DNA from 4 places in the Jeotgalibacillus sp. JSM ZJ347 genome. Region 1 is predicted to be linked to each of the others. Evidence: riboswitches for the same ligand, from Rfam matches in the RefSeq annotation. Region 1 holds a riboswitch; each other region holds the start of a gene.
The links. Region 1 has a riboswitch for S-adenosylmethionine ahead of ACH6CZ_RS07725 (2,3-diketo-5-methylthiopentyl-1-phosphate enolase). Riboswitches for the same ligand answer to the same signal wherever they lie in the genome.

Region 1 (7,476 bases):
TTTACTTTCATCTGCTCTTTCCTGCTGTGCAATATAGTTCAGCGTCAGGTTGGCAATAAATGCGCCAATATCAAATCCCGCCGGCCCGTAAAATGCAAATTCAGGATCAATGACTTTGGTTGATTCCTCTGTAACGAATACACTGCCTGTATGCAAGTCCCCGTGTAGCAGCGTTTCACCTTCAGTCAGGAATTGTTTTTTCAATTTTGCGACTTCAAAGATTAAACGATCATCCTGCCACAGTGACTCCACCGCTTCCTGAAGGTTTTCAGGGTACGAGTTGGATTCTGCATTTTGATAGGGGTCTGTAAAAACCAGCTTTTCTGTAATATCACACAGGTCAGGATTCACAAACTGACGTGCCAGCTTTTTCTTTTCGATCGGTCCAAGCGCTTCATCTGAGGCGTTGAACAGGTTTTCTGCAAGATAGATGCCAACGTGTGCTGAAATGTGGGGATACAGATTCCCTTCAAGCAATCCTTTTCTGAGAATCACATGATCAGACAGATCTTCCATTACCGTTACTGCAAAGTCATCGTCATAATCGAATACTTCCGGTACAAGTGAAGGTACATATTTCGCTGCTTCCTGCAGTGCCTGGCGCTCAATGCGTGCACGGTCTAGCGATAGCGGCCAGCTTTCTCCGACAACCTTTGCATATGGCAGCGCCTGTTTCACAACAAGTGATTTGTCAGTCTGCAGATCTTTGACGATAAACACGTAGTTCAGGTTGCCGTCTCCAACTTCCTTACACGTTACCTGCTCTTTATCCGTAATCAGTCCCTTTTGCTCTAAATAAACGAGGACACTCTGTTCAGTAAATGGTTCATACACATGCTCACGTACGTTTGTCATGATCGTTCCTCTCCTTTAATCAAATTCTTTTTTATGCCATTCATCTTCAGGAATATCAAGGTCCTCTCCTGAAAAACGCTCTTCTCTGAATACTTCACCGTAGTTATGAAATCCGTTACGCTCCCAGAATCCGGGGCGGTCTTCCTGTAAAAATTCAATCCCTCTGATCCACTTCACACTCTTCCAGAAATACAGGTGTGGTACGATCAGTCTGAATGGATACCCATGCTTTGCTGTCAGCGGCTTTCCTTCAAATGAGTGTGCCAATATAATATCTTCTTTCAGCAGATCCTCAAGCGGTAAATTCGTTTCGTAATCATGGTCTCCATAGATCATCACGTGCTTTGTTCCTTCTGGAATCTCATAGCCTTTCAGTAAGTCCCTGATCGTAACGCCTGTAAATGCATTATCGAATCTCGACCACCTTGTAACGCAGTGGATATCTTTGACAATTGTCGTCTGCGGCAGCTGCATGAGCTCGTCATATGTAAATTTCCTTTTTGCTGCACCCTCACCAAATATCGTGAAATCCCATGTAGCAAGATTGTATTCAGGGACTTCTCCTTCATGCAGAATCGGAAATTTTTCTGTCAGCGTCTGACCTGGCGGGAGTCTGCCATCGTGTGTATTTTTCTGTACCGGCGGCCGAGCTTTTTTCAACCGTTCTGCCTTACCCATTGTTTCACGCTCCTTGTTTACTTCTGTATAAGCCGGCAGATGATCTCCGCTTCAGGCGGACGCTTTCCGCAGGGCCGGCGGTGAGCCTCCTCGCGCTTCGCACTGCGGGGTCTCACCTGTCCGGCTTCTCCTGCTGGAGTCGCCGCCTTACGCTCCAATCATCTGCTGTGCAGACACACTATTTTTTTATTAAATTTAAAAATAAAAAGCCCCTTTCTAAGATAGAAAGAGGCAGAATTAGACTGATTCGACCTCTTATCTCTCAGACCATTACGTCTGTTGGATGTAGCACCGTGTCCCTGCTGAATGTATACAGCGGGGCCGGTTGCCGGGCTTCATAGGGCCAATTCCCTCAGCCAACTCTCGATAAGAGTGGTGTATGTAGTTGGTTGTTTTTGGTTATTGCGATTTCATAATTGCAAGTTTACGGAATTGACTGACGGTTTGTCAACGGGTTTTTTAAAATTAATTTTTGAAGGCTTCCGGTAACCGCTGTTGACCTGCGTTCCAGGCGGATGCTTTCCGCGGGGACGGCGCTGAGCCTCCTCACGCTGCGCCTTGCGGGGTCTCAGCTGTCCGTCACATCCCGCTGGAGTCACCGCCTTCCACTCCGGTCAACAGCTTAATTTGTCTGTTAAAAGTATATATAGTTGGTTGATCAATTATTTCACATCCTTTTAAGTTTGTTAAAAAAATCTTACTATCTGTACAGCGAATGATTGAAGCGGAAGGGGGCGACTCCTGCGGCAGGAAGGGACAGGTGAGGCAATAGCAAAGCCTGCTGGCTCAACGCCCGGCCGCGAAGTCCCCTGAAGCGGAAATCATCCGCCAAACTATAAAGCAGTCATATATTTGCAAACCAAAAATATAATTTTCTGAAAAAACTGCTTGACGGCTTTGAAGATGTCTGCCATAATTCGGTACATGATTTTAAATCCAACCGAATACGTATGAAACTCTTATAAAGAGCAGGTGGAGGGACGAGCCCGATGAAACCCGGCAACCTGTTTCAGCTTATGCTGATTCAAGGTGCTAATTCTCACAGCGACAGCTGAAGGATAAGAGGAAGAACGTTCATTTTGATGTCCGCTTCCTCTTTGGGAGCGGATTTTTTATTTCTGTTTTTGAAAGGATGTCTATAATGTCAAAAATTACAGCGACTTATCTCGTGCATGATGCAAAAGGAAATTTAGAAAAAAAGGCTGAGTCTATTGCCCTTGGTCTGACGGTCGGTTCATGGACGGACCTCCCGGCGGTTGATCAGGAGCAGCTGAAAAAACATAAAGGTGAAGTGGTTTGTGTTAGTAAAATCACGCCTTCAGCGGCGGCAGGTCACCTAGGTGATCGTAAAGCAGGGCTGATTAAAATCGCCTATCCGGCAGCAAACTTCAGCGCTGATATTCCGGCGATTTTGACAACGATTTTTGGAAAGCTTTCACTTGATGGTGAAGTGAAGCTTGTTGATATTGAGCTTGATGAAGCACTTGAGCAGCAGTTCCCTGGTCCCCAGTTCGGAATTGAGTCAATCAGAAATAAGCTTGGCGTTCATGACCGCCCGCTTCTGATGAGTATTTTCAAAGGAATGATTGGACGGGGAACAGATCTTTTTGAAGAGCAGCTCCGTGCACAGGCAGCAGGCGGCGTTGATCTTGTAAAAGATGATGAAATCCTTTTTGATAATCCACTTACGCCTTTTGAAGACCGGATCCGCCGCGGCGTGAAGGTCCTGAATGAAGAATATGAACGTACAGGTCACCGCACGTTATATGCAGTGAACCTGTCAGGAAGAACATTTGATTTGAAAGAGAAAGCACGAAAAGCAGTGTCCCTTGGCGCGAATGCCCTGCTCTTTAACGTATTTGCCTATGGGCTGGATACACTTCAGAGCCTTGCGGAGGATCCATATATTGATGTCCCAATTATGGCGCACCCTGCTGTATCCGGCGCCTTTACCGCTTCACCGCTTTATGGCATTTCAAATCAGGTGCTGCTTGGCAAGCTGCTTCGTCTCTCTGGTGCTGACTTTGTGTTATTCCCTTCTCCATACGGCAGCGTGGCGATGGAAAAGGCTGAAACATTTGCGATCAGAGATGCCCTTACTTCAGAGAGTCGCTTGAAGCGCGCGTTCCCTGTTCCATCAGCCGGTATTCACCCGGGATTGGTTCCACAGCTGATTGAGGACTTTGGAAAAGACTCTATCATTAATGCAGGCGGCGGGATCCATGGTCATCCTGGCGGCGCAGCAGCCGGTGCAAAAGCATTCCGTGACGCGATTGCTGAAGTGCAGGCAGGCGGCACTTTAAAAGACGCTGCTGCAAAATCAGCTGAGCTTGAAAAGGCACTTGCACTATGGGGGTAATCGTATGCAGCGCATAATCTTTTGTGATTTTGATGGCACCATTACAAAATCCGACAATATTATTTCCATCATGCAGCACTTTGATCCACCTGGCTGGGAACCGATTAAAGACCAGATTCTTTCCCGGGAAATATCGATCCGTGAAGGCGTAGGAAAAATGTTCGCAACCCTCCCTTCTTCTCTAAAAGATGAGATCATTCAGTACGTTGTCGAAACGGCTGAGATTCGTGAAGGTTTTGGGGATTTTGTTAGCTATACGAGAAAAGAAAATGTTCCGCTTAACATCGTCAGCGGCGGCATCGACTTTTTCGTTAAGCCTATGTTAAAACCGTATGACCTTGAAAACCAGCTTTACTGTAACGGCAGTGATTTTTCGGGAAATACGATTCAAATTACCTGGCCGCATACATGCGATGATCAATGTTCAAATGATTGCGGCTGTTGTAAGCCAAGTATCATCAGAGAACTTGCTGACGGGAATGCACAAAAAATTGTGATCGGCGATTCTGTTACAGATCTTGAGGCAGCCAAGCTTGCTGATCTTGTTTTTGTCTGTGGTGATTACCTTGAGGAAAAATGCAGGGAGCTGAACCTTCCATATAAGCGTTTTACCCATTTTGATGAAGTGGTTAATTATCTTGAACAGTCAAAGGAGGTTGTACGTCGTTGAAGACACTTGACCTTGAATCCCGCTGGCAGGAGCTTGCTGATGTAAAAGATGCACTTGGCGCAAGAAACTGGTTTCCCGGAACAAGCGGGAACCTGTCGATTAAAGTATCCGATGACCCGCTTGAATTTCTCGTCACAGCAAGCGGTAAGGATAAGTATCGGCGGACATCAGAAGACTTTCTTTTAGTCGATCAGCACAGCAAGCCGGTTGAAGATACTGGATTAAAGCCTTCTGCTGAAACGCTTTTACATCAAAAAGTCTATGAACTGACTGATGCGGGCTGCTCTCTCCATATTCATACCGTGAGCAATAATGTGATTTCCGAGCTATATGCTGAAAAAGGAGAAATTACTTTTCAGCAACAGGAGCTCATCAAAGCATTCAACCTATGGGAGGAAGATGCAGTCTTACGGGTGCCGATTATTGAAAATCCGGCACATATCCCGGACCTTGCAGACCTTTTAGCAGCACAGATTGAAGAGAATGTATTTGGCGTATTGATCCGCAACCACGGCATTACCGTCTGGGGACGGAATGCTTTTGAAGCAAAAAAGCATCTTGAAGCATTTGAATTTCTATTTGAGACACATTTAGCACTGCGACTATACACTCAGGGAGGAAGATAAAAATGGCGACAATTACAATCAGAGATACTCAGGAAACGATTAAAGGTGAAGAACAGGTTCAGGCATTCCTGTCTGACCAGGGCGTATTATTTGAAAAGTGGGATACTGCAAAGCTTCCTGAAAATCTTCAGGGTGTGACAGGACTTTCTGATGAAGATAAGGAAACTGTTCTTTCAGTATTTGACAGCGAGATCCGTTCACTGGCTGAACGCCGCGGCTATCATAACTGGGACGTGATTTCACTGAATGAACAGACGCCGGGTCTTAAAGATCTGTTGAAAAAGTTCGAGCAGGTACATACGCATACAGAAGATGAAGTGCGTGCGATTACTGCAGGATCAGGTATTTTCATTATTAAAAGCGAGGAAAAAGGCTACTTTGATGTGAACCTTGCACCTGGTGATGTAATTTCTGTACCGGTTGATACGCCTCACTTCTTTACGCTGACTGATGAGCGCGAAGTCGTGGCCGTGCGCCTCTTTATTGAAAAAGAAGGCTGGGTTGCTCACCCTTATCACGATCCTGCATTTGAAGAAGCAAAATAAGATGATGAACCGCATCCTTGGAGGGTGCGGTTTTTGTTTTGGAGGCAGTTATTAGTATAGGTCTAATGTCACTTTTCTAAGGACCAAGCTGTTTTTCTTTGAACATACCCTTCTATTCTTTGAACCATACATGTTTTCCTTTGAACAACACACACTCTTCTCTGAACCCCGCCTGATTTTCCACGAACCATCACCATACCCAGCGCACTCATAAACGGCTATTTGTTTGCCTTCTTATTCAAATGGGTACTTATTAATACCTTATAACGCGTTCAAATAATGGACATCCTTTACCCATGAATAAGTCCCTTCTCACTTCCACCCAAACCTTTTAATCATGTAAAATAAAGTACAGATAGGGGGAAATACGCTTTGAGAAAACTACTTCTATTGATCGTCATCGCCTTTGGCCTGTTTCTCTCAAAACCGATGTGGGAAGATCAAATCCCGGAATCGGTTAATCTGTCTGCTGTAAGTGACTTATCAGACCGTGCGACAGCTGCTTTTGAAGGCGGCGGAATTCAAAACGCATGGGAATCTTTACTGGAATCTATGACTGATTTTATTATAGAGATTGATGAGATCATTCAGGACGCACCGGAGCTCTCCGCTGAAAACGAAACAGTTGCAGTGGAGCGGCCGGATCTTTCTGTCCCTTCTGAAAAACTCTTTGCCATTCATAATATCGAGCTTGGACAGACTAAGTCGGATGTCGAGGCTGCAGCAGGACAGGCAAGCCGCAGTTCTATGAATGAATTCGGTGTGAACTGGCACGCTTACCATGAACAATACCAAAACTTTTTTATGGTTTCATATAACGGGGACAATGAAGTGAATGGGTTATTTACTAATCAGGATCTGATCTCTTCATCCCTCCCGCTTAAAATGGGAAGTACGCGTGACGAAGTGAGAGCTGAGCTTGGCACACCTCTTTCTTCTTTAAAAAAAGGATTCGTAAGGTACGAGCTTCAGGATGACGGAGAATATGATTTATTCTCTTTCGACGGCACCTACATTACTGTTTTTTACGACCAGCACGAGAACAATACCGTTACTGCACTACAGGTTGTATCAAAAGATCTGGAAGACCAGCGTGATGCATTATATGCTGAACCTTCTGCTGAGCTTGAAGAAGGATTTAAATATCAGCTGTTTGATGTAACAAATGCAGCACGAGTGATGCACGGACTGAATACACTCAAGTGGGATGAAGCTGTAAGTGAGACAGCACGTAAGCATAGTACAGATATGGCTGAAAACCGCTTTTTCTCGCATGATAACTTAGATGGTGAGTCGCCATTTGACCGAATGGATACAGATGGCATTCAGTACAATGTAGCTGGAGAAAACCTTGCTTACGGTCAGTACAGTGCGATTTTTGCACATGAGGGTCTGATGAATTCACTTGGTCACCGTGAGAATATTTTGAAGCCTGAGTATGGCTACCTTGGAGTTGGCGTAGATTTTAACACAGAGAATCAGCCGTTTTTCACGGAGCTGTTTTTTAATAACTAATGAGATTTATGTGCAGGATAAAATAAATTTCTATTGAAATCTTTGTGCAGCGGAGCGTAAGGCGGTGACTCCGGGACGATTAGAGGGAAGCTGAGACCCCCGCAACCGAAGGCGAGGAGGCTCAAGCTTCACTCCGTCCGGAAAGCATCCGCCTGAAGCGCAACGGAACGATTAAATGGCCAAGACTCGTGTCTCGGCCATTTTTCATTTCCTGAACACAAACCACTT
Region 2 (7,476 bases), on a different contig from region 1:
TCAGAATCTGACTGATCTAACACCAATTGAGCAGCAGGAGCGCGAGATTACACTGAATGCACAGGAAGAAGAATTTTATTATCAGGGTAATCTTGAAAATAGAGCGCTCCCGTGGAATTTTGATATCAGTTACTCGTTAAACGGTGAAGCAGCTGATGCCAAATCGCTGATTGGTCAGGACGGAGCGCTTACGATTCAAATCGATTCTTCTAAAAATACTGAGGGTGAAGAACTTTTTTTCAACAACTATATGATCCAGATCACAATGACATTTGATGCTGAGCGCTTTAAAAATATTGAAGCACCGGACGGAACAATTGCCACTGCCGGTAAAAACAGACAGGTAACATTTACCGTGCTGCCTGAAAAAGAAGAGAGCTATCAGGTGAATGCAGATGTCACGGACCTTGAGATGGAGGCGATTCAAATCGCTGCCGTACCATCATCCATGTCTATTGAGGCACCTGATACAGCTGAAGTGAAACAGGAAATGACGTCACTGTCAGATGCCACTGCTGAAGTGAATAACGGGGTTGGCGAATTGCAGGCCGGAATCGCTGAACTGAATAACGGAACAGCAAATCTGTATGACGGTTCAGCACAATTCCGCGACGGCATCAGTCAGCTCTCACAAAATGCAGGTGGACTGATTGAAGGATCTTCTTCGATTCAGGATGCATTGAATCAGATGAGTGAATCAGTTGGAGCAGGTGTCGGTGAAGTAAATACGGGTGAATTCAGTGAACTCCCGGCAGCATTCAGACAAATTGCCGGCGGACTTGATGAAGTCGGAAGCGGACTGACAAGCTTAAGTGGAAGCTATGAGCAGGCTTACCATGCGCTTGATCAGGCAATCGCGGCTGTTCCGGAACATCAGATCAGTGAAGCTGACATCGCAGCGCTTTATGAGAGTGGAGCGGATGAAGCAACAGTCAATAAGCTTGTTGAAAGCTACAAGTCATCACTTGCTGTAAAAGAAACTTACAGACAAACAGAGGAAGCTTTTGCAGCCGTTCCGGGTGCACTTTCAGAAAGCAAGGGTGCACTGGCTGAAATGAGCAGCAGCCTGCATACCATTGCTGACCAGCTTGAAAACGGTCTTGCAGCAACCAATATGGATGAATCTTTAGGTCAGCTGCAGCAGGGGTTAGCTACGCTTGCTGCAAACTTCGCAGAGTTCCATTCAGGTCTTGCTTCATATACTGGCGGTGTCAGTGAGCTTGCAGGTTCGTATGGAGAACTTCATAGCGGACTTGGCGGTCTGACAGGTGGCACAGATGAGCTTGAGGACGGTGCAGGCGCTTTATATAGTGGCACTTCAGAGCTGGCTTCAGCAACAAGTGAGCTGCCTGACCAGCTCCAGGAAGAAATTGATGCCATGCTGAGCGAATTCGATAAATCCGATTTTGAGCCGGTTTCATTTGTATCTGACCAGAATGAGGGCGTTGAATCAGTTCAATTTGTGATTAAGACAGACAGCCTGAAAAAGGAAGATGCAGAAGAAGCAGAAGAGGAAGCTGCAGAAGAGAAGAGCTTCTGGGATCGTTTGATGGATTTGTTCAGGTAAGTGGTGTGTGCGATGAGGTTCGCGGGTTAACGGGTGATGTTCGGCGTTCAGCCAGGGATGTTCGAAGGTTATCCCCGGATGTTCGAATGTAAACACACCATGTTCAGCATTCAATCACCAACCTTCGACGTTTCATGTCTAAATACCTATAAGGAAAAAATCTCATTCAACCACTTAAATCAAACTGACAGGCGGATATCCGTCTGTCAGTTTTTTAAATTTATATCCTTCTGCAGCAGCTTTTCAGTTTACTTTCAGAACGTTTGTTCGTATAATAAAGGTACGAGGAGGAATGATCATGAAAGAGAAATTATTCCGCTACTGGCAGCAGGGTCTCACAGTCAAAATGATCTATATGAAACATGATGGTGTCTGTTCTGAGAGAAGAGTGCTGATCAGAAAGCTCGGGGAAAATTCTTTCACAGCCTACTGTCTGAAAAGAAGAGCTGTCCGTACTTTTCAATATGACCGAATCCTGTCAATCAAACCAATGATCAAAAAAGAAAAGCTGATTATCTGACCAGATAAAAGAGTCCTCCAGGAAGCAGCTGCTTCAAAAAGGACTCTGCACTTACATACCATTTTATTATTCTTCCTCTTCCATCATTTCTCTGATCTCGTCATATCTTTGCCGCTGCCTGTAGCCATATGTGGAAGATAAGACGACTTCCTCATCTTCGAGTGCTGAACCAAGTGCACCAATAATAGTGGCGATACTTGTTGCGGTCCAGGCAATATAAAAATAGTTCACATATCCAACATCCGGTGATACCTCAGACTGCAGCAGACCCATCGGTATAAATAAAACGACTGCAAATGAAAACAGGATAAACAGTAACATATAATATAATAATACTGAGGTCAAAAGGGTCAGGAATGTTGTTGCATTATAAAGCTTTCTAAGATGTGGTGCTGTTTGGGTTACCTGCTTCTTTTCCCATAACTGATGGGCTGAAATGATCCAGAAAACCATTGCAAGTATTGAAATATTGGATAGCAAAAACATTCTCCAAATACTATATTCATGACTCAGCATCCAAAGTGTGGGAAACACCAGTGCATAAGCACCGGTTGTAAAAGCAAGCATGATGACTTTTTTAAAGGACGAAAACATAACCCACGGTTTATTCGCACGCACCATACCGGTTAACAGGCGCAATGCGCTGCCTGCATAGGAATTGACTTTGAATCTTACATCAATATTTTCCGTATCCTCAGGGGTTTCTCTTTGGATTGGTGAAATTTTATCAAATCCTTTTTTACCAACCAGCCTTTTGGGATTTCTGGTTTTTAAATCTTTATTCTCTGTTTTATCTTTTTGCTCAAGTCTTTTTTCTGCTTTTTCCCGTCCCTCTTCAGAAGTCGTGTAGAACATTTCATTCACCAGCTGGAGAATTGAGTCCCTGACTCTGCGTGAGAGGGAAACCGCTCCAAGCCCCGGCAGGCTGATCAATGCAATGTTTTCTTCTTCATAGGCTTCAGCAATGATTGCTTTTTTTCCAAAAAGTAAAGGAAGGTCTGTAAGGGCAACTGTAAAATCCCACTCATTTTCTTTTCTTTTGGACAGAATCGCTTTCATCACTTCATCTGATTGGTCAGTGCCACCGGTTAGAGAATCAATTGAACAATCAATTTTCCAATCCCGGTTATCATCCACATAATAATCCAGCAGTTCAGGAAGTTCAGCCTTCAGCGAATCAATTAATTCTTTCGGATATCCCGGCGCTGCGATTAAACCCAGTGTATAATTCGATCCGCTCATATTTTCACCCCATCATTTCTTTATCGTTCTTACTCTTTTAACCTAAATTAATCATGTTAAAAACTTTCATTTTGAAAAAATCGACTATATATTAAAAAAAGATGATTAAAACATATTGACCTTCACGTAACGTAAAGCCTTATGCTGTATTTGTCAGGAGGGGTGTAAATGGAATATACAGTTCAGCAGCTGGCAAAGCTGTCCGGTGTAAGCGGCCGCACACTGAGGTATTATGATGAGATTGATCTGTTGAAGCCCGCGAGAATCAGTTCATCAGGATACCGTATCTACAGTCAGAAGGAAGTGGACCTGCTGCAGCAGATTCTCTTTTACCGGGAACTTGACGTAAGTCTGGAGGAAATCACCAGGATCATTCATCACCCGGACTTTGATCTGGTCCAAGCTTTGGAGCAGCATATTCAGAAACTGCGGGAAAAACATGCCCGTCTTGAACAAATTATTTCAAACGTTCAGAAAACGATTGAAAGCAAAGAAGGAGGCACTCCAATGTCAGATCAGGAGAAGTTTGAAGGCTTTAAGAAAAAACTGATTGATGAAAACGAAGAGAAGTATGGGAAAGAAGTACGTGAACAATATGGGGATCAGATCGTTAATGACAGCAATGCAAAAATGATGGGACTGTCAGAAGATGATTTCAAGCAGATGAATGATGTGGAAAAAGCTCTTCTTGCAGCACTTGAAAACGCCTATAAAACAGGCGACCCGGCTTCAGCTGAGGCACAAAAAGCAGCTGAATTGCATAAAGAATGGTTGAGCTTTACTTGGCCAAAGTACTCCAAAGAGGCACATGCAGGACTTGGTGACATGTATGTGAGTGATGAGAGTTTTACTGCCTATTATGACAAGCATTTTGAAGGTGCAACTGTATTTTTGCGGGATGCGATTCATGTGTTCACAGCAAAATAAAGTTAGTCAAAAGTCATTTGCGGATCTGAAAAAGTTCCTGCAAATGACTTTTTCTTTTTTGTTGACCATGTTGTGCGCCCCATCATTTAAAATGAGTATAAGGGGCTGATGCATATGTACAAAGTCAGTGAATTTGCTGAGGTTACAGGTTTAAGTAAAGAAACGCTCCGCTATTATGCAGAGGTGGGCCTGCTTGAGCCTGCTTATATTGATCCTGAAAATCGTTACCGCTACTATGATGACGGAAGCTATTTTTTAGCCATTCTTTTAATAAAGCTGAGACATTTCGGTTTCACGATCCAGGAGATGTCTGAAGTGATGAGAGATGAATCATTCGAAAATCTGGAAGCATTACTTCAGCAAAAGCGGAGAAAAATAGTAAATGAAATAGAAAACATGAGAAGCAAAATCGAAGAAATTGACCAGTTTATCGAATCAGGAAAGGGTGAGTGAGTGTGATCACATGGAAAGAAGATGTACTGATTGACGCAAATATTGAAGAGGTATGGGAATTATTCAGGGATAAGAATATCAAAAGAATTATGCCAAAAGTGATTTCACATGAGTTGCTGGAAGGGGAGGAAACTGTTTCAGGAGCGAAGCATCAACAAACCTATAGTGAGGGAAAACGTGTTGAAACTTATGTAGTTCATACATTGGTCTATAAAGATGAACCAAATGAGAAATATAAACAACTTAACTTTATCCTGGCAAAGGCTTTTAATACAACCTTCTCCTTCAATCTAATTAAAGAAAATGATCAGCAGACCCGACTCATTTATGAAGGGGAGAATAAAGGAGCAAACTTTGTCGGGAAAGCCATGCTGAAGCTTGCTGGCGGGAAACAGGATAATAAAGTGGTCCTCGAATTTCTTGAAAGAGTGAAAAAAGAAGCTGAAGACACCTGAACAATGATTGAATATTCTCAATTTAAATGATTGTATTGACTTATCCGAGTGAATCACTTATATTTCAACAATCAATAAAAACTTCATAACCATCTTCTTATGATGAGAGGCGGAGGGACTGGCCCTTTGAAGCCTCGGCAGCGGACTCGGAGTTTGAGTACTGTGCCAATTCCAGCAGGCATTTGCCTGAGAAATAAGAAAAGTTGTTTGCTTATATAAGCCTCTTCTTTTTCTTATTGGAGAGGTTTTTTTTGTGTCCTGAAAAAACTTCTTCAAGCGTTTAGTTCCACCCGAAATGGGTACATTTTTGAAGGTCAGGGCAAGATTAAATTTCAGGAGGCTATGACAGATGAATCAGGAGAATATTCAAAGTAATCCGCTGGCACTTGTTCCATTCGGCGTATTCATTTTACTTTTTATCGGGTCAGGTATTTTAACAGGCGACTTTTATTTCATGCCTGTATTAGTGGCATTGTTCACAGCGATTTTAGTGGCAATGCTGATGAATAGAAAAACAGATTTTCAGACGAAGACCATGCAGCTCGCGAAAGGTGGCGGGCATCCGAACATTATCTTAATGGTTGTCATTTTCCTTTTAGCCGGCGCATTTGCTTCTGTTGCTGAAGGAGCCGGTGCTGTAGATTCAACCGTTAATCTTGGATTGTCACTGCTGCCCCAGAATCTGCTCATCGTTGGTCTTTTCGTGATCGCATGCTTTATATCGATCTCAATGGGAACGTCAGTCGGAACAATCGTAGCGCTGGCACCAATTGGTCTTGGGCTGTCAGAGCAGACAGATATCGGTGTGGCACTCGCGATGGGTGCAATCGTCAGTGGTGCAATGTTTGGTGATAACTTGTCAATCATCTCTGATACAACGATTGCAGCGGTTCGTACTCAAGGGACAAAAATGAAGGATAAATTCAAGGCGAATATCTTTATTGTATTACCGGCAGCGATTATTACAGCCATTATTTTTGGCGTGCTGACGACGGGTAACAGTGCTTCTATTGATGGGGATAACCCATATCATTTAGTGCAGGTACTGCCTTATCTTGGCGTGTTGATTTTTGCAGTAGCTGGTGCAAATGTGATTTTGGTATTGCTTGGCGGAATCATTTTTGCAGGCATTGTTGGACTGGTACTTGGACAATACAGCTTTATGGACTTAATCGGGCTGATTGGTGATGGATTTACAAATATGCAGGAGCTTGCGATGATCGCGATTCTGCTCGGCGGACTTGTAGAGCTGATCCGGTTAAATGGCGGAATTGAATTCCTGCTTCAGGCAGTGACGAACCGTGTGAAAACGAAAAAAGGTGGAGAAGCCGGTATTGCCGGGCTTGTTGGTACAGTGAACCTTGCGACGGCTAACAACACGATTTCGATTATCACTGCAGGACCACTTGCGAAGCAGATCGCTGATGAATACGGTATTGATAAGCGGAGATCAGCGAGTTTGCTTGATATCTTCTCAAGTTCAGTACAGGGCGTGATCCCTTACGGCGCACAGCTTCTTGCAGTTGCGGGAGTCGCGGGAATCTCACCGGCTGAAATTGTACCGTATTGTATTTACCCGATTCTGATTGCATTATCAGGTGCCATTGCGATCGCGATACAGTATCCGAGGTTTAAAGAGAAGCGTGTATAAATTTTGAAGATAGAAAAGCCGCAGCAGTTCATCCTGCTGCGGCTTTTGGTATTATAAAGCTTCTTTAATCTTTGTTTCCATATCCAGCGGTTCTGATGTTGATTCAAAGCGTTCAATGACCTGTCCATCCCGGTCAATTAAAAATTTCGTGAAGTTCCATTTAATAGAGTTTCCGTCCATATAGTGGGGAAATCGTTCATTAATAATAGAAACCAGCAGCTTAGAAGTAGGATGAGTCATATCAAAGCCCTGAAAAGACTTCTGTTCTGAAAGGTAGTTGAAAAGCGGAGACGCGTCCTGGTCTCTTACATTGATCTTTTGGAAAATAGGAAAATTCACACCATAGTTCATTGCGCAAAACTCTGTAATTTCTCCATCCCCTAGAGGCTCCTGTTCAGCAAACTGATTAGAAGGAAAACCTAATATCTGCAGCCCCTGATCTTCATAGCGTTCCTGCAGTTTTTGCAGATCTTCTAATTGAGGTGTGAAGCCGCATTTCGTTGCGGTATTAACAATTAACAATAGCTTTCCTTTATAAGTATCAAGACTTTTAGTGAATCCACTGGATGTTTTTACTTTGAAATCATAGACGGTCATAAGTTGATATCTCCTTAGTGAAGAATTCATATTTTTATATGAACTTCGTTAGTTATTTAATCTT
Region 3 (7,476 bases), on a different contig from region 1:
AATGTACTTGATGTCGGACTTGCCTCAACCATTGAATCGATTCTGCAGGCACAGCAGGCGGCTGTTCTTGCGGCGGTTTCAGCAGGTGCAGCTGCATCGGCAAGCTCATCAAACAATTAATGACCGAGGTCAAGGGAAAGAGGAATGTGTCATGAGGTTCATTTGTCTGCAGCATGTCTGGTATGACAATGCGGGATACCTTGAAGAGTGGTCGAAAGCCTGGGGGAGCGAGCTCCATTATATCGATGCCAAAAAACCGGATGATTATCCTCTGATGAAAGATAATGATGTTCTGGTGATCCTTGGCGGACCGATGAGTGTGCAGGAACTCCCTGAAACAGACTGGATGCAAAGGGAAGTTGATTATATCGAAAAAGCAATGAATGAGAAGAGAAAAATCATGGGTATTTGTCTCGGTTCTCAATTGATTGCACATATTCTCGGCACGGAGGTATCCTCCCTGCCACAATATGAAATGGGCTGGGCGGAACTGAATTGGCATACTTCTTTCCTCGAAGATTTTGACGTTGATCAGCTTAGCATCCCGATGTTCCACTGGCACAGTGATATTTATGATCTGCCGAAAGGAACGAAGCCAATCGGGAAATCCGAGTTAACGCCGGTACAGGGATTCTATACTGATCATATACTGGCATTTCAATTTCATCCCGAGATGACAGTTGAAGGCATTCAGAATCTGATTGATCACGATGATCAGGAGATTGAGAAGCGTGATAAAACAGTGGACATGGAAGGACCGAGAGCTGATCCGGGGTATGTAGAACAAAGTCACAATCGCTTTCAGCCGATCATTGAAAAGTTTTTAAATGTACATGGCGAAAAAAAGATTGATTAAACACTGGACAAAGTTTTGAATTGTGTATACAATAATAATGAGATTCATTCTCAATTAAAAAATAAAACGTCGCACTTACTATATATGCCTGTAAACAGTCGTTTCGCACCGGCTTTTTATACTGAAGGCACCCAAGAAAGCGACGCCCCCTCCCTTAACCGCACGCTGCCTGACACCAGCGTGCGGTTTTATTTTTCAGCTTTATTAAAATGTTGAAGACCAATGTTGTATAACACAGCTGGTGAGTGTAGCGTAAGGGGGGCGACTCCAGCAGGAGAAGCGCGAGAGGTGAGAACTGCGGAAAGCGTACCCCGGGAGCTACAATCACAAGCCAAATTCAACAGAGACATTTTTTGTGAAAAATCTTGCACATTCTCATAATATGATGTAGTCTATACAACAACTATTATTTTCAGACAATTTAATAACTTATCTAGAGAGGTGGAGGGACTGGCCCTTTGAAACCTCAGCAACCGGCAGTGCACGGTGCTAATTCCAGCAGGCGATCAGCCTGAAGATAAGAGGAACGCTCACAAAGACCTTCTCTTATCAGAAGGTCTTTTCCTGTATATACAGAACGATTTGAAGGAGTTGCTTTATGATGACGTCAATTGAAACAATCCTTGCCCAGCTTGGGAACAGAAGTGAAGATGCAACCGGAACTGTCAATCCGCCAATCTATTTATCAACAGCCTACCGCCACGAAGGACTGGAACGATCCACGGGCTATGACTATACAAGAACAAAAAACCCGACAAGAACGATTCTGGAAGAAGGGATTGCGGTGCTTGAGGGAGCAGATCAGGGATTTGCCACAAGCTCTGGAATGGCAGCGGTCCAATTGGTACTCTCGCTATACAAACCGGGGGATGTGATTTTAGCCTCTCATGATTTGTACGGCGGCACATACCGTCTGTTTAATCATTACAGCGAGCATTATGGCATAGATTTTCTTTATGTTAATACAAACAACGCAGAAGCACTGCAGCAGGCCTGTACGAAGCGGGTAAAGGCAGTCTTTGTCGAGACGCCGACGAACCCGCTGATGAAAATAACGGACATTAGACAGGTCGCTGATTTCGCATATAACAAGGGTATCCATCTAATTGTTGATAATACGTTTTTAACGCCTTATCTGCAGCGGCCGATTGAGCTTGGCGCAGATATTGTCATTCACAGCGCAACAAAATATCTTGGCGGTCATAACGATGTGCTCGCAGGTCTTGTTGCAGCAAAAGGTGAACAGATTTGTGAAAAGCTTTTTGCACTCCATAACGGGGCAGGAGCGGTTCTTTCTCCAATGGATTCATGGTTATTAATCCGCGGCATGAAGACCCTTGCGCTCAGAATGGACCGTCATCAAACGAATGCGGCTTCAGTTGCAGCATTTCTTGAAACGCAGCCACAGGTTGCAGAGGTCATCTATCCCGGTATCGGGGGGATGGTTTCATTCAGGCTCGAACAGTCAGAGTGGATTGATCCATTTCTAAGATCGATCAATGTCATTTCATTTGCTGAAAGTCTTGGGGGCGTGGAAAGTTTTATCACCTATCCTGCCACTCAGACGCATGCTGATATTCCAGAAGCGGAACGTGAAGCAAAAGGTATCTGCAGCAGGTTATTACGTTTTTCTGTTGGTATCGAACAGCCGGAGGATTTAATCACTGATCTGAAACAGGCGCTTGAAGCAGCCGGAAGAGGAGGACATCACTTATGACACATCATTTTGATACGAAATTACTGCATCAACCGTCATATATTGATAAGCAGACAGGGGCTGTGAATGTACCCTTACACTATTCATCCACTTATCATCAGCAGTCAATTGATGAGTTCGGTCCTTACGATTATAGCCGTTCAGGGAACCCGACGCGTGAAGCACTTGAAGAAACCATTGCGGACCTTGAAAATGGTCACTCAGGCTTTGCTTTCGCATCAGGAATGGCTGCGATTTCTTCAGCCTTCATGCTGCTGTCAGCAGGAGATCACGTACTTGTTTCAAAGGATGTATACGGCGGGACGTACCGGATGATTACAGAGGTGCTCACGCGCTTTAATATTGATCATTCATTTATCGATATGACAGACCTTAATGAAACGGCGCGTAATGTCCAGCCGAATACAAAAGTGATCTACGTGGAGACGCCATCCAACCCAACGCTCAATATTACTGATATTGAAGGCGTGGCAAAAGTGGCAAAAGCACACGGCTGTCTGACATTTGTGGATAATACGTTCATGACTCCGCTTTATCAAAAGCCGCTTGATCTCGGAGCAGATGTCGTACTGCACAGTGCAACCAAGTTTCTCTCCGGCCACAGCGATGTTGTTGCAGGTCTTGCCGCTGTAAAAGATGAAGAGATTGCTGCACAGCTGAAGTTTATCCAGAATTCATTCGGCTCTATTCTTGGTGTACAGGACAGCTGGTTACTATTGCGCGGCTTAAAAACGCTCAGCGTCAGACTGAAGCAGTCATCTGATTCTGCAAGAAAGATTGCACAATTTCTTCATCACCACCCGTTGATTGACGAAGTGTATTACCCTGGATTTTCATTTCATGCAGGCTACCACATTCACCAGAGACAGTCGACTGGCGCAGGAGCTGTGCTTTCATTCAGGCTGCCTGATAAAAAGAGTGCAGGGGTTCTAGTTGAAGCAATGAAAATTCCAGTGTTCGCAGTCAGTCTTGGCGCTGTAGAATCAATCCTGTCCTACCCCGCAACCATGAGCCACGCTGCAATGCCGCCGTCAGAACGTGAATTACGCGGTATCACATCAGGACTCCTGCGCCTGTCAGTCGGTCTTGAAGACACTGAAGACCTGATTACAGATTTGCGCCAGGCGCTTGATAAAGTCGGCGCGTATCAGACGCTGCAGGTTTGAAAAATTTAACTGCATCCTTTAATCAGGGTGCAGTTTTTGTTTGCTATTAAAAATCAGTGGTAAAGACTTCTAAATACTTTTTAGGAGGATGACCAATGATATTTGCACATGATGGTTTGAAAGATCACCACATTATAGTGACAGGTGCAACCGGTGGGATCGGCTGGCACACTGTTCTGGAAGCACTTAAAACAGGCGCTTCTGTCACAGCTGCCGGGCGTAATGAAGATAAACTGAATGACCTGAAAGCGGCATGTAGAGAAGCTGGTGTTGATGCAAAACTGCTGGTCGTTTCAGCAGATCTGAACGAGTTTGAAGACAGGGAGGAACTGATTCAAAAAGCACAGGAGCATGCAGGGCCTGTAACCGGACTCGTGAATTCAGCCGGCGTTTCAGGAGGAGATACAGTTGAAGAGCTGTCTGAGGAAGATATGCGGAAGGTAATGGAGCTGAACTATTTTTCAACCGTATCACTCACCCAGCTTGTCTACCCCGGTATGAAAGAGGCGCAAGCGGGAGCAGTCGTTAATGTATCCTCACTGTCCGGTCTGAGAGCTACGCATGGAAATACAGCATATGCTGCCTCTAAATTCGCTGTTATTGCTTTTACACAGGCATTTGCACACGAAGCAGCAGAGTACGGAGTCAGAGTCAATGCAGTCTGTCCGGGTTTTGTTGATACAGAAATGGGACGTAATGCGATCAGTAAAAAAGGAGAGCGCGCGGGACGTTCATTTGAAGAACAGCTGAAAATCGTTGAAGAAGGCCTGCCTTCAGGACGCATTACACAGCCTGAAGAAGTCGCAAGAACCATTTTATTTTTATTGTCTGATGCTGCTGAAAATATCATTGGTGAATCAGTTAAAATCTCAGGCGGTGCCGTCATGAGATAAGGAGGTGCAGGAGATGGAGCCGGTTCAGATTGTTGCGCTGTTGTTGATCGGCTATATCGTTTTCACAATTGATAAGCGGACGCAGGTATTTCCTAGACCGCCTGTTTTGGTGGTAATCGGAATCCTGCTCTACTTTATTCCGTTTTTTAACGGCATTCAATTGTCGGAAAAAGCACTTTATGAAATCATATTGCCGGCGCTGTTATTTATTTCAGCATACAAGTTCTCGGTGGGTGCCCTGAAGGCAAACAGTTGGGCCATCTCAATCTTGAGTACGCTCGGCCTGATCCTGACGGTGCTTGGGCTTGGCGGTGCCGTTTATTTGATCGCAGGGTTATTTGTTCCGCTTGATTTCACAGAAGCATTGCTGATAGCGGCTGTTCTCACACCTACTGACCCGGTTTCGGTCACATCGATTTTACATAAATCTCTCGATAATGAAAAAGTGGGTGACATTGTCGAAGGAGAATCGCTGATCAATGACGGTACAAGTTATGTGATTTTCGCTACGCTTCTGTCAATTCATCAGGGGCACGAAAGCTTTTCGTTTTTCTCATTTATGGGAGAGTTCCTGTACGTTGCGATTGGCGGCGCAATGATTGGAATTGTATTCGGCTGGCTCGTCAGTCGGGCGGTACATTTTACACATCATCAGGAGTACCAGGTGATGCTGAGTATCGTAATGGCTTACGGATTGTTTTTACTGGCAGAGTCATTTGGTATTTCAGGCGTGCTCGCAACAGTTGCAGCAGGACTGATGCTATCCTGGGAGTTTGACCGGATTAATAGAGAGGATCACTACAGAGAATCACTCGATCACTTCTGGGATGTAGTCGAGCCTACCCTTCTATCGCTGGTCTTTTTACTGATCGGCTTTACAGCTGTCGACTATTTGAAATGGGAGTGGTTCGGCTTGGCTGCGCTGGTATTTGTTTTGTCACTTATCATCAGAACGCTGATTGTTGTCCTGACAGTTCAGAGCGTGCCACCAATCAGAAAGACGCTTTCCTGGAAAGAGTCGCTGCTGATCTCATTCGGCGGTGTAAAAGGAACAATGTCAGTCGTGCTGCTGTTATTGCTTGAGGCATCAGGTACAGAAGGAACGGGGACCGTAATGACTGTTTCATTTATTGCTGTACTGCTATCTTTATTTATACAGAGTATAGGGGTTCATCCACTAGCGGAGCTGTTAAAATCATAGCGTGTTGAAAACTGCACAGAAAATGTGCAGTTTTTTATTGTGGAAAGGATGAGACTTTAGTCCTGAAGCTGAGAACCACTGATGTTTTTCTAAGAACCAGCCCTTGTATTCTAAGAACAAGAGCTGCTTATCTATGAACATGCCCCTGTTTTCTACGAACACGCCTCATCTTTCTACGAACGCCGCCCACCCACCTCCCCCATCAAAAATTTCCCCAACACCTATTGCCAAAGATTAGAAAATACTATATAGTACATTACAACAGTAATGCACTATATCAGATAAAGGAGGTGACTGAGCTGATGCTGAATGCAGACAGTACGAAACCGATTTACATACAGATTGCAGAATGGCTTGAAACAGAAATTTTACATGAACGATTTAAAGCACATGAAAAAATGTTTTCACAGTACCAGCTGGCGGATCAGTTCAATATTAATCCGGCGACAGCGGCAAAGGGGCTGACGATACTTGCAGATGCAGGGATTTTATATAAGAAAAGGGGACTTGGGATGTTTGTGACAGAAGAGGCGGCTGAGCAGATCCGCCACAGGAGAATTAACGAGACGCTGGCAGCGCTTGTTTCGGATGTAGTAGCGGAAGCAGAGCATCTGAACGTGAAAGAAACCGATTTGATTCACATGATTCAGCTGGAGCAAAGTCGCCGGAAAGGAGAAACATCATGACCGTTATTGAATGCAGTCATCTGGAGAAGAGGTTTAAAAACGGAGCAGGTGTAAAAGACGCGCATTTTACAATTCAGGAAAATACAATTACCGGTATTGTCGGCCGGAATGGGTCCGGGAAAACGACTTTGATGAAAACCATTGCCGGGTATTTAAAGAAGACCGGTGGAGATATCAGCGTATTTGATGAACAGCCTTTTAACAGTCTGAAGGTTTCAGCTAACAGTATGTATCTCGATGAATATACGATGTTCTCCAATGCACTGACAACGAAGGATATTCTTCACCATCACAGCCGCTTTTACCCGAATTGGGATGCAGTGCTTGCGCAGCGTCTTGCTGATTATTTCAGCATTCCGATGAAGGTTGGTACGGATTATTTGTCAAAGGGTCAGAAAAATACGTTCTACGGCATTCTGGGGCTTGCTGCAAGGTGTCCGCTTACGATGTTTGATGAACCGACAACGGGGATGGATGCATCAGTCAGAAAAGATTTCTACCGGGCACTGCTGAAGGATTACCTGGCACATCCGCGCACAATTCTTATCTCAAGTCATCACCTTGATGAAATCGATGAACTGATAGAGGATCTGCTGCTGATTGATGGGGGACGTTCCATTTTGCACCTGCCGATTGAAGAAGTGAAAGAATATGCGATGGCGGTTTCAGGGCCTGCTGTACAGGTTAAAAACTGGTCCGATCAGCAGGAGGTCATTGCGAAGCTCGAAGATAAGGGTGGACTTTCCACAGTGATTGTGAAAAATCATTTTACAGCAACTGAAAAGGCAGCAGCACGCGATCTTAGATTCGCACCTGTATCTGCGAGTGATCTATGTGTGTACCTGACGAGAAGAAACATAGGGGGAATTGATGATGTCTTTAGCAACAGTCAGCACGGGTAATATCATCCGTCAGCAGGTCATCTACAAATGCTATGCAATGGCGGATTTATGGAGA
Region 4 (7,476 bases), 610 kb from region 1:
GCGTCTACAAGAGACTTCACTGTTTCAGGAAGCTCTTCTAATGAAGCATAAACTTCGCTATCTACAGTATGGCTTGCAAACTGTGTGAAATTCCATTTATCAATTTTCGTTTTATCCGGCTTCGGCAATGGCAGCTCTTCTGCTTTCGCAAGTGCGTCCAATCGAAGGGACGACAGCCAGCCAGGCTCGCCGTTCTTTTCTGAGAAAGCCTGCACCGCTTGCTGATCAACCGGCAATTTCATTTGTGTCGTCATATTCATCCTCCTATCAGTTACGCTTCTTGTCCTACAGTTTCGTCTTCAATCCCAAGCTCCTGCTTGATCCAGTCATAACCTTCACTTTCAAGGCGCTGTGCAAGTTCAGGTCCACCTGATTTTACAACGCGGCCCTGCATCATTACGTGTACAAAATCAGGCTCGATGTAGTTAAGAAGACGCTGATAGTGAGTGATAATCAGGCAGCCGAAGTCTTCGCTGCGCATTTTATTAATTCCTTTAGATACAACTTTCAGTGCATCGATATCAAGACCAGAGTCGATTTCATCAAGAATACCGAATTCAGGTTTGATCATCATCAGCTGAAGAATTTCGTTACGCTTTTTCTCACCGCCTGAGAAACCTTCATTCAGGTAACGCTGTGCCATGTTCTGATCCATTTCAAGGAAGTCCATGTTCTTATCAAGTTCTTTAATGAATTTCATTAGAGAAATTTCCTGGCCTTCTTCACGGCGTGCATTGATTGCAGAACGAAGGAAGTCTGCATTTGTTACACCAGTGATTTCACTTGGGTACTGCATTGCAAGGAATAGACCTGCAAGTGCACGCTCATCTACTTCCATTTCAAGAACGTTTTCACCGTTCAGCAGTACTTCACCTTTTGTTACTTCAAACTTAGGGTGTCCCATGATTGCTGAAGCGAGTGTTGATTTACCCGTTCCGTTAGGTCCCATAATAACGTGAATCTTACCGCTATCTAATTCAAGGTTTACACCTTTTAAAATTTCTTTACCTTCGATCTCAACGTGGAGATCTTTAATTACTAAAGTTGAAGCCATTGTCTAATTACCTCCGTTTGTATATGAATTTGAAATGGAAGAACCATTCTCAATTTATTCTCATTCTAATCTTATAACAAATTAAAACTAGAATCAAATGACGCTGACCCTTGCCGTTACAATTAAAAAAGTCAGTGTAAGATACACTGACTTTTTTCACTTCTCTACTATTATAAATGATTGATGACTTTACCTTCAAGTTCCTGGACTAAGTCTTGTGACTTTTTGTACTCTTCTTCACGTTTCATTTCCACATTCATACGCACATCGTGGTCTCTCATATACGTTTCGTAACCAACTCCGTGCGAACTTAGCATCTGCTTTTCCATGTCAGTTGTAAAATCAACTTTAATCGGATGGATAATGAATCATTCCTTTTCAATTTTTTGTCCGTGACTTGGTTTCCATATTATTTCTAAAAATGTTTTCTAGTGGGTAATTACCCGCTAGAAAACTTATTAAACACCCTAGCATAATTTTTTGACTATTACAAATATTTATCAGGTATATGTAAGGGTTTTCATTGCGTGTGTATCAACGGATGAAGAATATTTGAAATTTTTTATTCGGATGGTTTTCAACGGGGCGGATTTTGGTGTGGGATTGCTACAAGTTTGTGGTTGATCGCGATAACTTCGGACCGGATCACAACAACTTCCCGGGTGTATCACTACAACTGAAGCGGAGTTTCGTGCATCTCCGGGGAAAACTGCTATAACTATCCTCCCACCATACGTCAAAACGTAAAAAATGCCCAGGCATAGCCTGGACAGCGACAAATACATTATTCTGCGTCAACCGGTACGACAGCGCCGCCCCATTCTTCAAGAATGAAGTCCTGAATTTCTTCAGAAGTTAAAACTTCTACAAGCTTCTGAACTGCTTCATTATCTTCTTCACCGCTGTTCACTGCAATTACGTTAACATATGGTGAATCTGAATTTTCAAGTGCGATTGAATCTTCAAGCGGGTTAATCCCAGCGTCAATTGCGTAGTTTGAATTGATCAGTACAGCGTCACCTTCTCCATTTTCATAAAGCTGGACAAGCAGTGCTGCTTCGTAATCTGCTTCAAACTGAAGGTTTTTAGGGTTTTCTACAACATCTGATACTTCCGCTTTAGTTTTGTCCACTTCAGGGTCAAGTGTGATAAGCCCCTGCGCTTCAAGCATTGTCAGGATACGACCGTGGTCAGCGACTGAATTACTCATCAAAATTTCAGCGCCTTCAGGAAGGTCATCAAGTGATTCGTGCTCCTGAGAGTAGATACCAATCGGCTCAATGTGAATTCCGCCAGCGTTTGCGAAATCATAGCCGTGCTCTGCGATTTGTGATTCAAGGTAAGGAATGTGCTGGAAGTAGTTTGCATCAATCTCACCTGATTCAAGGTCCTGGTTCGGCAGTATATAGTCCTGATACGTTTCAATTTGAAGGTCTACGCCTTCTTCTTCAAGAAGCGGCTGTGCCTGCTCAAGGATTTCTGCGTGAGGTACATTAGAAGCGCCGACTCTCAGTTCAACCGGCTCGCCCTCTTCACCAGTGCCGATACCTTCTGCATTATCTGAACCGCAAGCGGCTAAAGCGAAAATACTTGTTACTGCGAATGTTCCTGCTACGAATTTTTTCATGTGTCATTCTCTCCCTTAAATGTGTTTTTTATAATAAGCTAAATTAGCGTTTATCCAGTTTGTTGGTGAAGAAGTCTCCAAAGAATTGAATGATGAAGACGATTGCTAGGATAATGATGGTTGCTGCGAGTGTGACATCGTCTCTGCTTCGCTGGAAACCATCAAGAAATGCCAGGTTACCAAGTCCGCCCGCTCCGATAACACCAGCCATTGCTGTATAACCGACAAGCGCGATCGCTGTAACCGTGATTCCTGAGATCAGCGCTGGCATTGATTCCGGCAGTAATACTTTAAATATAATCGTGCTTACCTTTGCACCCATTGATCTTGCTGCTTCAATAACCCCTTTATCAATTTCACGCAGTGCGATTTCAACCATTCGTGCATAGAATGGAGCTGCACCGATAATCAGTGCAGGCAGTGCTGCATCCGCTCCCCTGATTGTTCCGAGGAGAAAGCGTGTAAACGGGATCAGCAGTACAATTAAAATGATAAATGGAATTGACCTGAATATATTAACGAGTGCTGTTGTAATGGTGTAGGCGATTTTGTTCTCCCACAGGTTTCCTTTAGAAGTGAGAAACAATAGCAATCCGAGTGCGAGTCCCAACACAAATGTGATCACAACTGACAGCACAGTCATATAAATTGTTTCATATGTCGCTTCCCACATGACCGGCCACTCAACGTTCGGAAAAATCTGCTCAATCATGCGTGATCACCTCCACTCCAACACTTGCCGCTTCTAAAAATTCAATCGCACGCTCAAGCTCGTCCTGCTTACCGTGTAAATGAATAAACAGTGAACCGTATGCGCCATTTTGCGTCTGAGAAATTTTCCCCTGCAGAATATTCACCTGCAGATCAAATGAACGGATCAGGTTTGTAACGACCGGCTGCTCTGCTGATTCTCCAACGAATGACAGCTTAACCACTTTACCATCCTGATATTCTTCAAGAAGATGTTCAATCGTTTCTTTTGTTTCTTCAGGCTCTGTTACCTGCTGAACAAAGCGTTTCGTAATCTTTTCTTTCGGCTGCTTAAATACTTCAAGCACATCTCCGAGTTCAACAACTTTTCCGCCTTCCATGACTGCCACACGGTGACAGATCTTTCTGATCACATGCATTTCATGTGTGATCAGGACAATTGTCAGCCCGAGACGTTTGTTAATATCAACGAGCAGTTCAAGAATCGCATCTGTTGTCTGAGGATCAAGCGCTGAAGTTGCTTCGTCACACAGCAGCACTTCAGGGTCATTCGCAAGCGCTCTTGCAATCCCGACTCTCTGCTTCTGACCGCCACTCAGCTGGGACGGATATGCATCTCCACGTCCCTCCAGACCAACCAGCTCAATCAGTTCATTGACTCTCTTTTGCCTCTCCTGCTTTGGTACGCCAGCAATTTCAAGAGGAAAAGCAATATTTTCACTGACAGTGCGTGACCAGAGTAGATTAAAATGCTGGAAGATCATACTGATTTTCTGTCTTGCTTTTCTTAAATCGCCTCCTTTGATAGAGGAAATCAGCTTGCCGTTTATATCCACTTTACCTTCTGACGGCTGTTCAAGACCGTTCAACATGCGAATCAATGTACTTTTACCGGCACCGCTGTAGCCAATAACCCCAAATATTTCGCCTTCCTGGATTTCCAGATTGACTTTATCTACTGCAGTCAGCGAACCGCTTCTTGTTTTAAATACTTTTTTTACATCTGAGATGGTTATCATACCATCACCTACTTTCGTCAATTAACTTATTATCCCGTTAAAGTGGGACATTAAAATGATTCCATAAATTGCCCACTCATCTACAAAAACGAAAACGCCTCTCTGCGTGATGAGCAGAAAGGCGTCCAAAATTAAAACGGCTTTCTCTCATCTGCCAGGTTTTCACCTGTGTGACTTGGCACCTTTCCAGTAAACTGTCGGTTGCCGGGCTTCATAGGGCACTTCCCTCCGCCGCTCTTGATAAGAGTTTCGCGTATTTAGTTAAGATTCATTAAGAGTACGAGACAAATCGTATCATGACCCTAAAATTAATGTCAACGATTTTTTTCAAAAATTGCACATTTACTTTTCGACCGGCTGCCTGGAAAGTTCTTCGAAAGCTTCAAAAATCGTTGGAACCGATTCGAATTTATAGATTTTCTGCACCATTTCGCCGTTTTTAAATAACAGTAGACACGGTACGCTCTCGATCTGATAGCGTTCTGCAAGCGGCTCGACGTAATTTAGATCCGCTTTACCGATTTCAGTGTCTTTAATTGCTGCTGCTGTAACTTCAAGCATTTTACCTGCAAGCTTACATGTCCCGCACATTGGTGTATACAAATACATCGCTGCTTGCTGTTGCTGCTGTAATCGCTGATCCAGATCCTCAATTGTCCATTCTTTTATCATTAAAGATTCATCCTTTTTTCTAAAAACTCAGTGTAAATATCAATGTTCGCACCCGCTAAAATAACTGCCAGGTGCTGCTCAGGCGCAGTTGCAACCTCACGATAGGCTCTGTCGATATACAGATGATCGGCTTCGGGCATCTCTCTTTTAAACTGTTTTCGCAGTTTTTCGCCTGCATCATCCGCATCCACAAGCACATAGACATCTTTTTCATACAATTCATCAATCAGTTCATCCATTTTTGAAAGGCTGATTGTGCCGTTTGTACAAATGATATCTACCGGTTCTCTAATAATCGGCTGTACCTTGCGTTTATCAGATTTGCCTTCAACAATAATAACCTTTTTGCACTCCATTTCCCATCACACCCTCACCTAAGGATCGCACGGCTTTCTTACATGGTATGCTGCTGCTTTAATTGTCGCCTGTACAGTGAAGAAATGCAAGTAAATGAGATGGGGAAGTTCCTTTTGCAGTAGTACTTTACCTTAGAAGGTGTGGTTTGCCAATTATCATTCAGGAGTTTTTAAAGAAATATTTATACTTGCACTGCAGGTGATTGGATCGTAAGGGGGCGACTCCTGTGGCATGAAGGGACAGGTGAGGCATACGGCGAAGCCTGCTGGCTCACCGCCCGGCCACGCAAAGCGTCTCCCTGAAGCGGAAATCACCTGCCACTTTTTGATAGCAAAATACCGCTCACCAAACCAGGTGAACGGCATGTTAATCAGTCTTCGTCTGTCATTTTGTCATATGCTTCAGCATCCATCAGTTCGTCAACTTCTGATTCGTCAGAAAGTTCTACTACGACCATCCATGCTTTTTCATATGGAGATTCGTTAACGTATTCAGGGCTGTCTTCAAGGTCTTCGTTTACCTCAACGACTTTACCGCTGACTGGTGCGTAAAGTTCTGAAACTGTTTTCACAGATTCAACACTGCCAAATGGCTCGTCTGCCTGCAGCTCGTCGCCAACTTCCGGCAGTTCAACGAATACGATATCGCCAAGTTCTGATTGTGCAAATTCAGTAATACCGATTCGTGCTTTACCGTCTTCAACTTTTACCCATTCGTGTTCTTCTGAATAACGTAATTCTTTTGGTGAACTCATGTATTTTCCCTCCGCATATGAATGATTTCTATACTACTTCATATTGGCATAACAGGTGCCTGAAAACAAGAATTGTTTCTGATTTAGCCCTGCCATTTTTCCTCAAATTCAGGTTCTTTAAATCCAACAGTGACTTGTGTGCCATCAGTTGTCAGCGGACGCTTGATCAGCTTGCCATCTGAAGCCAGTAATTCAAGCTTTTCATCATCTGACATGTCAGCCAGTTTGTCTTTCAGGCCAAGCTCCCGGTACTTTACGCCGCTTGTATTAAAGAACTTCTTCAGTTCCATACCACTTTTTTTATGTAGCTCAGAAAGTTCCTCTTTTGAAGGTGGTGAATCAATTAAGTGAATTTCTTCGTATGACACCTCGTTTTGATCCAGCCATTTTTTTGCTTTGCGGCACGTACCGCATTTTGGGTACGTATAAAAAGTAATCGCCATGTTAACTCCTCCTTTTAATAACAGCGGTCTTCCACTGTAATGATCAGATGCTTTAACGTCTCAAGCGCACCCTCAAGTGCAAGGGAATAATTGCGCTGTGTGCCATGCTGTTCCATTTTTAAAATACCCTGTTCACGCAGAATTTTCAAATGATGAGAAACAGCAGGACGGGATAGTGGAAGCCTTTCCGTTAGTTCATTCACTGTCATTGAATCGGCATCTGACAGCATTAAGACAATATCCTGACGATAAGGATCACTTAATGCCTGAAATAACGGTATACAATCCCGAAATGCTTTTTCTGCTTGTTCCCCCATCGTTGTCACCTCACTACTCTCTTTCCTGAGTTTTTCTTACAATACCGGCAGCAGCCGATCTGGAGATAAGTCGGCTCGCTCTGGACTGAAGCTTGTTCATCCCGCCAGGAATAATCTGCTTTTTCCCATTCATGAATTCGATAAACGCAATCTTTGCTACCGCCTGCGGTTTCATCGTACCGTTCTTAAATAACTTTGAATCATTCAGCTCAGCAGTGTCTTTAAATCCGGTGCTTGTAGGTCCGGGATATAACCCTGACACCTGCACACCATGCTCAGCCCATTCATTATCAAGCGCCTCAGTAAATGATTTCACATATGCTTTTGATGCATAATACACAGACATTAATGGTCCCGGGAAAAACGCAGCTGTCGAAGCGACATTCAGTATCTTACCTGATTTCGCATTCACCATCTCCCGGCCAAACAGCTTTGTCAGCTCAGTTAATGACGTAATATTTAACTGAATCATTTCCTGTTCCTTTTGAAGATCAGTCTGATGAAACTCTCCAAATAAACCGA

Region 2: it holds a riboswitch for S-adenosylmethionine, as region 1 does, so the genes downstream of both, ACH6CZ_RS15715 (Na+/H+ antiporter NhaC family protein) here and ACH6CZ_RS07725 (2,3-diketo-5-methylthiopentyl-1-phosphate enolase) in region 1, are expected to answer to the same signal.
Region 3: it holds a riboswitch for S-adenosylmethionine, as region 1 does, so the genes downstream of both, ACH6CZ_RS12995 (methionine biosynthesis PLP-dependent protein) here and ACH6CZ_RS07725 (2,3-diketo-5-methylthiopentyl-1-phosphate enolase) in region 1, are expected to answer to the same signal.
Region 4: it holds a riboswitch for S-adenosylmethionine, as region 1 does, so the genes downstream of both, ACH6CZ_RS10455 (methionine ABC transporter ATP-binding protein) here and ACH6CZ_RS07725 (2,3-diketo-5-methylthiopentyl-1-phosphate enolase) in region 1, are expected to answer to the same signal.

The regions. Positions count from the first base shown of each region.
Region 1 covers NZ_JBISEN010000002.1:377,870-385,345, reverse strand. The annotation lists gene mtnK (S-methyl-5-thioribose kinase) at 1-855, opposite strand, end outside; gene ACH6CZ_RS07730 (sulfite oxidase-like oxidoreductase) at 871-1,533, opposite strand; SAM riboswitch class I at 1,786-1,906, opposite strand; SAM riboswitch class I at 2,490-2,598, shown strand; gene ACH6CZ_RS07725 (2,3-diketo-5-methylthiopentyl-1-phosphate enolase) at 2,675-3,892, shown strand; gene ACH6CZ_RS07720 (2-hydroxy-3-keto-5-methylthiopentenyl-1-phosphate phosphatase) at 3,897-4,562, shown strand; gene ACH6CZ_RS07715 (methylthioribulose 1-phosphate dehydratase) at 4,559-5,188, shown strand; gene ACH6CZ_RS07710 (1,2-dihydroxy-3-keto-5-methylthiopentene dioxygenase) at 5,191-5,733, shown strand; gene ACH6CZ_RS07705 (CAP domain-containing protein) at 6,106-7,248, shown strand; gene ACH6CZ_RS07700 (GtrA family protein) at 7,453-7,476, opposite strand, start outside.
Region 2 covers NZ_JBISEN010000009.1:47,015-54,490, reverse strand. The annotation lists gene ACH6CZ_RS15745 (YhgE/Pip domain-containing protein) at 1-1,567, shown strand, start outside; gene ACH6CZ_RS15740 (WYL domain-containing protein) at 1,866-2,087, shown strand; gene ACH6CZ_RS15735 (hypothetical protein) at 2,154-3,329, opposite strand; gene ACH6CZ_RS15730 (MerR family transcriptional regulator) at 3,498-4,256, shown strand; gene ACH6CZ_RS15725 (MerR family transcriptional regulator) at 4,371-4,709, shown strand; gene ACH6CZ_RS15720 (SRPBCC family protein) at 4,712-5,164, shown strand; SAM riboswitch class I at 5,259-5,364, shown strand; gene ACH6CZ_RS15715 (Na+/H+ antiporter NhaC family protein) at 5,514-6,815, shown strand; gene ACH6CZ_RS15710 (glutathione peroxidase) at 6,867-7,412, opposite strand.
Region 3 covers NZ_JBISEN010000004.1:84,755-92,230, forward strand. The annotation lists gene ACH6CZ_RS12985 (DUF4003 family protein) at 1-120, shown strand, start outside; gene ACH6CZ_RS12990 (type 1 glutamine amidotransferase) at 152-856, shown strand; SAM riboswitch class I at 1,283-1,380, shown strand; gene ACH6CZ_RS12995 (methionine biosynthesis PLP-dependent protein) at 1,458-2,573, shown strand; gene metC (cystathionine beta-lyase) at 2,570-3,739, shown strand; gene ACH6CZ_RS13005 (SDR family NAD(P)-dependent oxidoreductase) at 3,835-4,632, shown strand; gene ACH6CZ_RS13010 (cation:proton antiporter) at 4,646-5,833, shown strand; gene ACH6CZ_RS13015 (GntR family transcriptional regulator) at 6,133-6,519, shown strand; gene ACH6CZ_RS13020 (ATP-binding cassette domain-containing protein) at 6,516-7,421, shown strand; gene ACH6CZ_RS13025 (hypothetical protein) at 7,393-7,476, shown strand, end outside.
Region 4 covers NZ_JBISEN010000002.1:992,749-1,000,224, reverse strand. The annotation lists gene sufD (Fe-S cluster assembly protein SufD) at 1-254, opposite strand, end outside; gene sufC (Fe-S cluster assembly ATPase SufC) at 272-1,054, opposite strand; gene ACH6CZ_RS10470 (YuzK family famiily protein) at 1,225-1,371, opposite strand; gene ACH6CZ_RS10465 (MetQ/NlpA family ABC transporter substrate-binding protein) at 1,839-2,681, opposite strand; gene ACH6CZ_RS10460 (methionine ABC transporter permease) at 2,725-3,393, opposite strand; gene ACH6CZ_RS10455 (methionine ABC transporter ATP-binding protein) at 3,386-4,411, opposite strand; SAM riboswitch class I at 4,556-4,658, opposite strand; gene ACH6CZ_RS10450 (thioredoxin family protein) at 4,754-5,083, opposite strand; gene ACH6CZ_RS10445 (toprim domain-containing protein) at 5,083-5,439, opposite strand; gene gcvH (glycine cleavage system protein GcvH) at 5,811-6,194, opposite strand; gene ACH6CZ_RS10435 (arsenate reductase family protein) at 6,278-6,637, opposite strand; gene ACH6CZ_RS10430 (ArsR/SmtB family transcription factor) at 6,652-6,954, opposite strand; gene ACH6CZ_RS10425 (SDR family NAD(P)-dependent oxidoreductase) at 6,968-7,476, opposite strand, start outside.